One region of the Qipengyuania sp. JC766 genome, then DNA from elsewhere that is predicted to be linked to it. Evidence: predicted binding sites of a transcription regulator. Region 1 holds the regulator's gene; the other holds the start of a gene.

The links. The regulator LexA, encoded in region 1, represses DNA repair genes until DNA is damaged. The targets are predictions, from matches to a motif close to GTTCCNCNCTTGTTCT.
Region 2: the regulator LexA is predicted to act here: its motif matches at 2,278-2,293, upstream of AB1K63_RS09930 (ribonucleoside-diphosphate reductase subunit alpha).

Annotation. Positions count from the first base shown of each region.
Region 1 covers NZ_JBFEFL010000001.1:616,798-622,455, reverse strand. The annotation lists gene trpD (anthranilate phosphoribosyltransferase) at 1-220, shown strand, start outside; gene trpC (indole-3-glycerol phosphate synthase TrpC) at 217-1,002, shown strand; gene moaC (cyclic pyranopterin monophosphate synthase MoaC) at 1,153-1,638, shown strand; gene lexA (transcriptional repressor LexA) at 1,777-2,472, shown strand; gene AB1K63_RS03035 (ComEC/Rec2 family competence protein) at 2,501-4,591, opposite strand; gene gltX (glutamate--tRNA ligase) at 4,723-5,658, shown strand, end outside.
Region 2 covers NZ_JBFEFL010000001.1:2,055,434-2,061,091, reverse strand. The annotation lists gene nadB (L-aspartate oxidase) at 1-686, shown strand, start outside; gene AB1K63_RS09940 (alpha/beta fold hydrolase) at 698-1,585, shown strand; gene AB1K63_RS09935 (GlsB/YeaQ/YmgE family stress response membrane protein) at 1,582-1,824, opposite strand; gene AB1K63_RS09930 (ribonucleoside-diphosphate reductase subunit alpha) at 2,334-4,367, shown strand; gene AB1K63_RS09925 (hypothetical protein) at 4,380-4,817, shown strand; gene AB1K63_RS09920 (DUF2171 domain-containing protein) at 4,939-5,178, opposite strand; gene AB1K63_RS09915 (hypothetical protein) at 5,302-5,604, opposite strand.

The DNA.
Region 1 (5,658 bases):
CCGCGGCGGGGACGCGGCGCACAACGCGCGGGCGCTCGTCGCGCTGCTCGACGGCGTGCCCGGCCCCTATCGCGATGCGGTCCTGTTCAATGCCGCCGCAACGCTGATCGTGGCAGGACGGACGGAGGACTGGAACACGGGCGCCTCCATGGCGTCGGAAGCCCTCGACAGCGGGCGCGCGCGCGATCTGCTGGCGCGCTGGATAGAGATGGTCGGATGAACAGGCTGGAAGAAATCTGCGCCGCGAAGCGCGAACTGGTCGCGGCGCGAAAGGCGCGCGCGACAATCGAGGACCTGGACCGGGCCGCACTTGCCGCCACCCCGCCGCGCGGATTTGCCGACGCCCTGGCGCAAAAATCGGCGGATGGCTTCGCGCTGATTGCGGAAATCAAGAAAGCTTCGCCTTCCAAGGGACTGATCCGGCCCGATTTTCGTCCGCACCAGCACGCGATGGATTATGCCGATGGCGGTGCGTCGTGCCTCTCCGTCCTGACCGACGAACCCTATTTCCAGGGTCATGACGATTACCTGATCGAAGCGCGCAAGAGCTGCGCCCTGCCGGTCCTGCGCAAGGATTTCATGGTCGATGCCTGGCAAATCGCGGAATCGCGCGCGCTGGGCGCGGACGCGGTCCTGCTGATCGTGGCGGCACTGTCCGATGGCGAACTGGCCGAATTCGAGGCGGCGGCGCTGGAGCGCGGCATGGACGTGCTGGTCGAAGTGCATGACGAGGCGGAGCTGGAGCGCGCCGCGCGTCTCAAATCGCGCCTCATCGGCATCAACAATCGCGACCTGCGTAGTTTCGAGACCGATCTGGGCACAAGCGAACGGCTGGCCGCGCGTGCGCCCGAGGACGCCATGCTGGTCGGGGAAAGCGGGATCGCAAGCCACGCCGACTGCGAGCGCTTGAGCCGGAGCGGCATCCGCTGCTTCCTCGTCGGCGAAAGCCTGATGCGGCAGGACGATGTCGCACAGGCGACCCGCGACCTGCTGAACGGATAGGCCTGTCCTACAGGGCGCGAAGCTGTCAGGATCAATCCATGAGCAAGCCCCTGCCCCGTCCCGTCTGCCCGCCGCAATTCCGGCCCTTCACGGCCGTCGGGTTTTGCCATCAGGACTGTGTCAACTCCGTCAACTTGGTTCAGCTTCGCTATGCCTGACCTGACTCACCTAGACGAATCGGGCGCGGCCCGGATGGTCGATATCGGCGGCAAGCCTGCGACCGGAAGGCGCGCCGTCGCCGGCGGTCGCATCCGGATGTCGGAGGCGGCGCTCGCCGCCATCCGCGACGGCAATACCGCAAAGGGGGACGTCCTCGCCACGGCGCGCATCGCAGGGATCATGGCGGCCAAGAAGACCGGCGACTTGATCCCGCTGTGCCACCCGCTCGCACTGGACAGCGTAACGGTCGACTTCGCGTTCGAGGACGGAGCGATCGCGGTCACCGCCACCGCCGCGCTGACCGGGCGCACGGGCGTGGAAATGGAAGCGATGACCGCTGTCTCGGTCGCGCTGCTGACGATCTACGACATGGCAAAGGCGATCGACCGGTCCATGACCATCGAGGCCATAAGGCTGTTCGAAAAGCATGGCGGCAAGTCCGGATCGTGGATTGCGGACGATGCGCCGGCGGGATGAAAGGGGAACGCCTGTTCCGCACTATCCACCCCGGAATGGCGGAAACGCTTGACCTAACCGAATTGGTTGCCTAATTGTTCTGCATTCGTTCGCGGTTTGCGGATGGATCGTAAAGGCAATCAAGGAGCCAAGGGCCCCATGTTGACGGCAAAGCAGCACGAGCTCATCCGTTTTATCCAGCAGCGGCTGGAAGAGACCGGCATTTCCCCCTCGTTCGAGGAAATGAAGGAAGCGCTCGACCTCAAGAGCAAGTCCGGCGTTCACCGGCTGATTTCCGCCTTGGAAGAGCGCGGCTTTATCCGTCGCCTGCCCAACCGGGCCCGCGCGCTGGAAATCCTCAAGCAGCCGGAAAACGTGACCGGGACGAAGACCGTCGCCGCCAACGACACGGCATCGGACGCGGTGGACCGGGCGACCACGCCGCCGGCGCGCATGCCGCAACCGGCGAACGACGTGATCGAGATCCCGCTGCACGGCCGCATCGCCGCCGGTGCGCCAATCGAGGCGATCGAAGGCCAGTCGAGCCTGCCGGTCCCCGCGGCGCTGCTCGGTCCGGGCGATCACTACGCGCTCGAGGTGTCGGGTGACTCGATGATCGAAGCGGGCATCTTCGATGGCGATTATGCGCTCGTGAAGCGGACCGACACCGCGCGGGACGGCGAGATCGTCGTCGCCCTGGTCGAGAACGAGGAAGCGACGCTCAAGTATTTGCGCCGCGACGGCGGGAATATCCGCCTCGATCCGGCGAATTCGAGCTACGAGCCGCAGGTCTACCACCCGGGCCAGGTGCAGGTGCAGGGCAAGCTCGCAGGCCTGCTGCGCCGCTATCACTGACGCGGCCGGATGACGGTCGGCGCGGCGGTCAGCGGAAGCTTTCGCCGCGCCACCATCCATGCGCGCCCTGCGTGTCGGCAACGGCGGAGTATGACGGCGTCGACAGGTCGATCGCGAGGCCGCCCTCCTCCGCCAGCATCTTGCGGTCGGCCTTGAGCCAGCGCGGACGGCAGGAGCGCGGCAGCCAGCGGTCCGCCACCACGATATCGGCCCGCTCGCACGCCGCCGCCAGTGCCCGTTCCTCGATGATGTTGCGGCTGCGCGCCATCAGGATCGACCAGCTTCGCCCGGCTCGCTCGAGCGTGATGACGCAGAAATCCGGACTGCACTCGGCATTCTCCCATTCGGCCAGCGGAACCGGCTCGCCGTCGAGACCCGCGAGTTCGTTGAAATTGTCCTTCGCATAGTCGCTGCGCGTGTCGCGCAGCATCAGCAGCCGCTCGCCCTCGCCCGCGATTCCGACATGCCGTCCGTCGTTTGAGATCAGCAGGTCCGGTGCAGGCTTCAGCGCGTAAAGCATGGCCGCGAGGCCCGCCGGAACGAGCCCGAGCAACCGCGCCCTCCCCTTCCACAGTGCCAGCCACAACCCGCCCGCGACGAACAGCATCAGCAGGCCGCGCCCCATGTCCGGCATCAGCTTGACCGAGCCCGGCTGGTCGGCCGTCCAGTGCGCGATCGCCAGCAGCAGGTCGAGCGACTTGCCCGCCAGCCACCAGAACGGCGCGCCCAGCCCCACGAGGTCTGCGAACAGCGCCAGCGCGATCAGCGGCATGGAGCCGAAAGTGACCAGCGGGATCGCGAAGACATTGGCGAAGGCGCCGTACACGCCGGCCCGGTGGAAATGCGACAGGACGATCGGCATCAGCGCAATCTCGATCACCAGCCCCGTCACCAGCAGCATCACCGCCTTGCGCCCGGTCGATGCCAGCCAGCCTTCCTCGCGTGGCGCCAAGAACGCCTTGACCGGCGCGCTGTTGTGAAGCGCCACGATCGCCAGAACGGCGGAAAAGCTCAGCTGGAAGCTCGGGCCGACCAGCGTCTCGGGCCAGACCAGCAGGATGATGAAGGCAGCCACCGCGACCATGCGCATCGACAGCGCCTCGCGCCCCATGGCGAGCGCGATCAGGACCAGCAGGGCCCCGACGCAGCTGCGCACCGTCGGTACTTCCGCGCCCGTCAGCAAGGTGTAGCCGACACCTGCGAGCGCGCCGATCGCCGCCGCCATCAACGGCAGGCGGACCCGCAGGGCGAGCCAGGGCCACAGCGCAAGCAGCTTCAGCGCCAGCAGATAGGCCGCCGCTATCACCGCGCTCACATGCAGCCCGCTGATGGAAAGCAGGTGCGTCAGCCCGGCATCGCGCATCGCTTCCTCGTCCGCCTCGGATATCGCGCCCCGGTCGCCGCTCGCGAAAGCCGCCGCGATGGTGCCGGGCGACGCGCCAAGCTGCGAGCGGACATGGCTCGCCAGGTACCGCTGCACTTGCGCCAGCCCGTCCGCCGCGCCTGCCCCCTCCACGATCTCGATCTTTCCGATGGCGGCGCCGGTCGCGGCCAGACCTTCGAACCAGGCCCGCCGGGCGAAATCGTAGGAGCCCGGGAGCATGGGCGGCGCCGGCGGCATAAGGCGCGCCCGCAGGCGAATGACGACACCTTCGCGCAGGCCCGGCGCAGCCATGGCCAGCGGAACGTTGACCCGCACCTTGCGCGCCTCCCCCGCCTCGGAATCGTGCATGGCGAGGACCAGCCTGATCCGGTCCTGCGCCGGCTGCTCCTCGCGCTCCAGTATCCGCGCATCGAACCGCTCCACCCGCGGGCCGTCGATCGCCTCGGCCCCGACCAGTTCCGACCGGGCCCAGACCACGCCGATCCCCAGCGCGACCATCACCGGCAGGGCGATTACCGCCTTCTGCAGTTCGACCCGGCCCGGCCGGTCGCGCCAGACTGCGAAAGCGCCGAGCGCCAGCAGCAGGCACGCGCCGATCGCCGCACACCATTGCCAAGGGGCGGCCAGGGTGAACCAGAGCGCGATTCCTCCCGCAAAAGCGACCGTCAGCCAGGGCGCGCGATCGAATCCCGCCCGGTCCAGGAACGCTTCGGCCCTGTCGGCGATACTGGACAAGTGGAGCCTGCTTCGCCAAGGACGCTGCACCGCAGCATCGGCACCCCCCGCCCCCTCGCCGGGTCCCCCGAAGGGCACGCCGAATGTCTCGCTGCCGGGCATGACGAGATTTGAAAAGGAACGTGCAATCAATGGCAAGTGAAACCGGACAGGTGGTGACACGTTTCGCGCCGTCCCCGACCGGATTCCTGCATATCGGAGGCGCCCGCACCGCGCTGTTCAACTGGCTGTTCGCGCGCCATCACGGCGGCAAGGCGCTGCTCCGGATCGAGGATACGGACCAGAAGCGGTCGACGCAGGACGCAATCGACGCGATCCTCGACGGCCTGTCCTGGCTCGGCCTCGACTTCGACGAGGACCCGGTGTTCCAGTCCGAACGCGCCGCGCGCCACGCCAAAGTCGCGCACGCGCTGCTCGAGACGGGCAATGCCTACAAATGCTTCGCCACGCCGGAAGAGCTGGAGGCGATGCGCGCAGAACAGCGCGCAGCCAAGCAGCCGATGCGCTATGACGGGCGCTGGCGCGACCGCGATCCGGCCGAAGCGCCCGAGGGCGTGCCCTACACGATCCGGCTGAAGACGCCGCAGGACGGCGAGACCACGATCGAGGACGCGGTGCAGGGCAGCGTCCGCGTCGCCAATGCCGAGATCGACGATTACATCATCCTGCGCGCGGACGGCACGCCGACCTACATGCTGGCCGTGGTGGTGGACGATCACGACATGGGCGTGACCCACGTCATTCGCGGCGACGATCACCTCAACAACGCCTTCCGCCAGCTGCCGATCTATCGCGCGATGGACTGGCCGGAACCGGTCTATGCCCACGTCCCGCTCATCCACGGCAGCGACGGGGCCAAGTTTTCCAAGCGCCATGGCGCGCCCGGCGCGGAAACCTATCGCGACGAGATGGGCATTCTGCCCGAAGCGCTGTTCAATTACCTGCTGCGCCTCGGCTGGGGGCACGGCGACCGGGAAGAGATCACGCGCGAGGAAGCGATCGAGCTGTTCACGCTCGAAGGCGTCGGCAAGAGCCCGTCGCGCTTCGATTCCAAGAAGCTGCTCAAC
Region 2 (5,658 bases), 1.4 Mb from region 1:
TCGACTGCGTCCATCTCGACATCAGTCACCAGCCCCCCGAATTCGTGCGCGAGCATTTCCCCACGATCGACGAGAAGCTGTCCGGCCTGGGGATCGACATGACCACCCAGCCGATCCCGGTCGTCCCGGCGCAGCATTACACTTGCGGCGGCGTGATCGTCGGTCTCGATGCGCGCACCGACCTGCCGGGCCTGTGGGCGGCGGGCGAATGCACCGAAAGCGGCCTGCACGGCGCGAACCGGCTGGCATCGAACAGCCTGCTCGAATGCTTCGTCTTCGGCGAGGCGGCTGCGAACGACATCCTCGACGGCTGGGACGACCTGCCCGAGCCGCCCGCGATCCGCGAATGGGACGAAAGCCGCGTGACCGATTCGGACGAGGAAGTCGTCATCAAGCAGAACTGGACGGAAATCCGCCGTTTCATGTGGAACTATGTCGGCATTGTGCGCACCACCAAGCGGCTGGAGCGGGCCGCCAACCGCATCCGGCTGCTGAAGGCGGAGGTCGAGGATTACTACGGCAGCTTCCGCGTCACGACCGACCTGATCGAATTGCGCAACCTGTTGCAGGCGGCGGACCTCATCGTGCAGAGCGCCCTGCGCCGGCACGAGAGCCGCGGACTGCATTACACGCTCGACCATCCCGCGACCGATCCGGTCGCGAAGGATACCGTGCTCGTCCCCTGAAGGAGACTGCGATGCCCCGGACCACCGCCAACGATATCGAGCTGGAATACGAGGAATACGGCGATCCCGCCGATCCGGCGATGCTGCTCATCATGGGCTTCGGGGCGCAGCTGACGCTGTGGCCGATGGCGCTGGTCGATGCGCTGGTTGCGCACGGCTTCCGGGTCATCCGATACGACAATCGCGATGTCGGCCTCAGCCAGAAGTTCACCGGCCACAGGCCGCCGTCACCCGTGAAGCAGGTCCTCCTCGGAAAGATCGGCCTGCGGCCCAAGGTGCCATACACCATGGCGGACATGGCCGCGGACGGGGTGGGCCTGCTGGATGCGCTGGGGATCGAGCGGGCGCATATCGTGGGCGGCAGCATGGGCGGCATGATCGCGCAGCACATCGCGGCAAAATATCCCGGTCGATGCCTTTCGCTCACCTCGATCTTCTCGACCACCGGCAATCCGAAGCTGCCCGCGGCGCGCAAGGAAGCGCTCGATGCGCTGACCAAGCGGCCGGACAGCACCGAAGAAGACGTGCTGGTCGCGCATGGCATGATGCTGGCGCGCACCATCGGCAGCCCCGGCTACCCGGCAGAGGAGGACGAACTGCGCGATCGGGTGACGGCCAATGTGCGTCGCAGCGTCTATGCCGAGGGACCGACCCGGCACCTGGCGGCGGTGCTGCATGACGGGGACCGGAGCGCCATGCTGCGCGATATCACCGTGCCCACGCTGGTCCTGCACGGAGAGGCCGATCCGCTGGTACCGGTGGAAGGCGGGCACGACACGGCCGCCATCATTCCCGGCGCGAAGCTGAAGACAATCCCGGGCTGGGGGCACGACCTGCCCGAGCCCCTGACGCACGAGATAGCCGATGCCATCGCGGCCCATGCGAAGGGCGCTGCCTAGCCCGCCAGGATCAGCCGGCCGATGAAGATCAGCGCCATCGCGCCCAATATGCTGGCAAGGCATCCGGCCCGGTGGAAACCTTGGTGGCCGCGGCTGGAGAAGAGCCCCGCGAGCAGCGATCCGCCCACGCCGAGCAGGATCGTTTCCAGCCAGTTCATGTCGATTTCGCCCGGATAGAACCACCGGGCCAGCCCGCCCACGATCAGGCCTGCAATGAGCGCGCCGATAAAGTTCAACATGGATCTTGTCCCCCTCTTCCCGTTGCGTCGGCGGCGCCGACCGGACGGAAATTGCGCCGCTGCGACAGCCTGATTCAACGATTGATTCAAATGATTCAATCACCAAATTTTTCTTCACAGTTTCATTTTGTCTCTTGCGCGTTCGTCGACTCAAGCTCGCTCCGCGCGTCGCGGTGTATCAGGGTATTAGACCACCCCTGTGCACAGGCTCCGCCGGATGGTTTCCGTTGCATTTACCCCTTGCGTGCGAGTCCGCTCTGATTCATCATCTAGGGGTTGGTCGAGGTCGAACACCACAAGACCTAGCTGCCCCACTCGCCCGACGGCGATGCCGCGACGGGAAAGGGGCCGCAGGTGTGGACAGGGCTGTGGGCGCAACGGGGGACCGGCGGGGGAGCGATTTCGCATCGGTGCCAGGACGTTTTCGGCTAGGACGGGACACGACCCGCGAGTCGAACGAATGTGGAACACCCGGGTGTGCGCACCCGTTGGTCTGGATGGGGCATGCAATGGATTTCAAGGCTGGAGACGACGCAGCGATGGATGTGGAAACGCCGGATACCGATGTAACCGAACGACCCGCGCGCACCACCGCCGGATCGCAGGACAAGGCTGCCGTGAGCATGGAAAAGACAGACGAAGGCACCGATGCGCTGACCACCGCGACCGCATCCGCCATGGCGGAAGTGGCGAAGGCGGCCGTTGCGGCCAAGCCGGACAGCAAGACCGTGCTGCCGCGCCGCTTCACGATCACGACCGATCCCTCGCGTGACGACAAGCTGACTGATTTCGGCAAGGAAACGCTGCGCGACCGATACCTGCTGCCGAAGGAAACTTACCAGGACCTGTTCGCGCGCGTCGCCGATTCCTACGCCGACGATGCGGAGCATGCGCAGCGCCTGTACGATTACATTTCCCGGCTCTGGTTCATGCCCGCGACGCCGGTGCTGTCCAATGGCGGCACCACGCGCGGCTTGCCGATCAGCTGCTATCTCAACAGTGTCGAGGACAGCCTGGAAGGCATTGTCGGCACCTGGAACGAGAACGTCTGGCTGGCTTCCAAGGGCGGCGGCATCGGCACCTACTGGGGCAATGTGCGCGGCATCGGCGAACCGGTCGGCCTCAACGGCAAGACCAGCGGCATCATCCCCTTCGTACGCGTGATGGACAGCCTGACGCTGGCGATCAGCCAGGGCAGCTTGCGCCGCGGATCGGCCGCCTGCTACATCGACGTCAGCCATCCGGAAATCGAGGAATTCCTCGAAATCCGCAAACCGTCGGGCGATTTCAATCGCAAGGCGCTGAACCTGCACCACGGCGTGCTGCTGACCGACGAATTCATGGAAGCGGTGCGCGCGGGCGAGAAGTTCGAGCTCAAGAGCCCGCGCGACGGCAGCGTGCGCGGCGAAGTGGACGCGCGCAGCCTGTTCCAGAAGCTGGTCGAAACGCGCCTTGCCACGGGCGAGCCCTACATCGTGTTTTCCGACACGGTGAACCGCATGATGCCCAAGCATCATCGCGACCTGGGCCTGAAGGTTTCCACCTCCAACCTGTGTTCCGAAATCACCCTGCCGACGGGCATCGACCACCTCGGCAACGATCGCACGGCCGTGTGCTGCCTGTCCTCGCTCAACCTGGAAACCTGGGACGAGTGGAACACGGACAAGCAGTTCATCGAGGACATCATGCGCTTCCTCGACAACGTGCTGCAGGACTATATCGACCGTGCCCCGGACGAGATGGCGCGCGCCAAGTATTCCGCTGCGCGCGAACGCAGCGTGGGGCTGGGCGTGATGGGCTTCCACTCCTTCCTGCAGGCCAAGAACCTGCCGCTGGAAGGCACGATGGCCAAGGTGTGGAACCTGAAAATGTTCAAGCACATCGCGGCCAAGGCGGAAGAGGCGAGCATGGTGCTGGCGCAGGAGCGCGGGCCGTGCCCGGATGCGGAGGAAATGGGCGCGATGGAGCGCTTCTCCTGCAAGACCGCGATCGCGCCGACGGCCAGCATCAGCATCATCTGCGGCGGCACCAGCGCCTGCATCGAACCGATCCCGGCCAACATCTACACCCACAAGACGTTGTCGGGCAGCTTCGTGGTCAAGAACCGCTATCTGGAAAAGGTGCTGGCGAAGAAGTCCAAGGACAGCACCAATGTCTGGAACTCCATCCTGGAGAAGGGGGGGTCGGTCCAGCACCTCGACTTCCTGACGCCGGAGGAAAAGGCGGTCTTCAAGACCAGCTTCGAGATCGACCAGCGCTACCTGCTCGAATTCGCGGCCGACCGCGCGCCCTTCATCGACCAGGCGCAGTCGCTCAACCTCTTCATCCCGGCCGACGTCGACAAGTGGGACCTGATGATGCTCCACTTCCAGGCGTGGGAGAAGAACATCAAGTCGCTCTACTACCTGCGCTCGAAATCGGTGCAGCGGGCAGGCTTTGCCGGCGGCGTGGAAGCCGACAACACGGCCGAGGCGACCAAGATCGAACTGAGCGCCGCTGCCGGCGAGCAGACCGATTACGAGGAATGCCTGAGCTGCCAGTAGAGGAAATAAAGAATGGTTGGTATGATCATCGAAGATGGTTGCTATGTGATCGCTGATGGTGCGAAAATCACGGGCAATCGGGGTGGTGGTGTCATCCTCAAGAATTCATTTGCCTCTTTCAATCGCGCCACGATCAAAGATAATGAAGATTTTGGTGTTAAAGCATCTAATTCGAAATTGTTTCTCTCAGATGCTGTTGTAGATAATAATGATCACTATTCGGTGAATCCGGAAGCTCGAAGTCGTATTCGAGAGGAGTTTGAGACTGCTCTCAACGCCTCGAACCTTTCCGTGTCCGATAAAAACGCCTGCCTCAAGATGATTGAGGCGATCTCTCAGGGCGGCTCAAAAACAAAAAATAGGTCCGCTTACGTGGACCTTATAAATCTCGCAGGATCATCATCCTCCGTCGCGTCTCTAGCAATTCAGATCTTTGGAGGAATTTTCTAAGCTAGGACGATCCTCTCCAGAAATTTAGGATTTCACACAAGAGAACCCGGCAGCGCCATGTGGCAGTGCCGGGTTCCTCTTTGCTCCCGTCCATGGACCGGAGCGAATTTCGTGTGTCGCCTTACGAAGCGCTGGCCTTGTTGCCGAGCCCTTCCGGGATGCGCGCGCCCTGCTTGAGGACGACGCGGTTTTCGTCGATCTTCTCGACATCGCTCATGGCGATGAAGTGGTGCATATCGTCCATGCTGTCCGACTTCGTCAGCTTGATGTTGTCGCCATCGACCTCGTCGACGGTCCCGACATGCTGGCCGCTGGCATCGGCGATTTCCATGTGTTCCTTGATGCGGATCTTCTCGAACATAGTCTGTCTTTCTGCCCGGAAGGCCGGGCGTTTTCCTGATTGGTTATGTCTTTCCAACGGCCGAGCGGGGCGGCCCGTTCCACGGCTCGGCGCTCGCCAGCCACGGATCGGACCACCGGCCCGTCAGCCCTGCGACTGGCCTTGGCTTTGGGAGCCGCCGCTGGTTCGCCGGGCCATGTCGTCCTCGCGCGCGCCGTCCGCAGTTTCTCCGCTGCCATAGCCGGCCTGCTCGCCCGGCGCCTCGCCGGCGGGTCCGGGCGTGCGCTCGCCGTCCACGCCCGCGGTGCGGCGGCGTTCCTCTTCCTGCCGTTCCTGGCTGCGCTCGCGCGTTTCGCCTTCGCGAGGGCCGGTACGCTCGGGCTCGCCCGGGGCGCTCGTGTCGCTCTGGGTCACGTTGCGGCTGTCGTTCGGTTCGTACTCACCCATGGGGGCTCTCCTTTTTCGCGTGTCGGAAAAGGAACGGCGGCGGCGCGCGCCCTG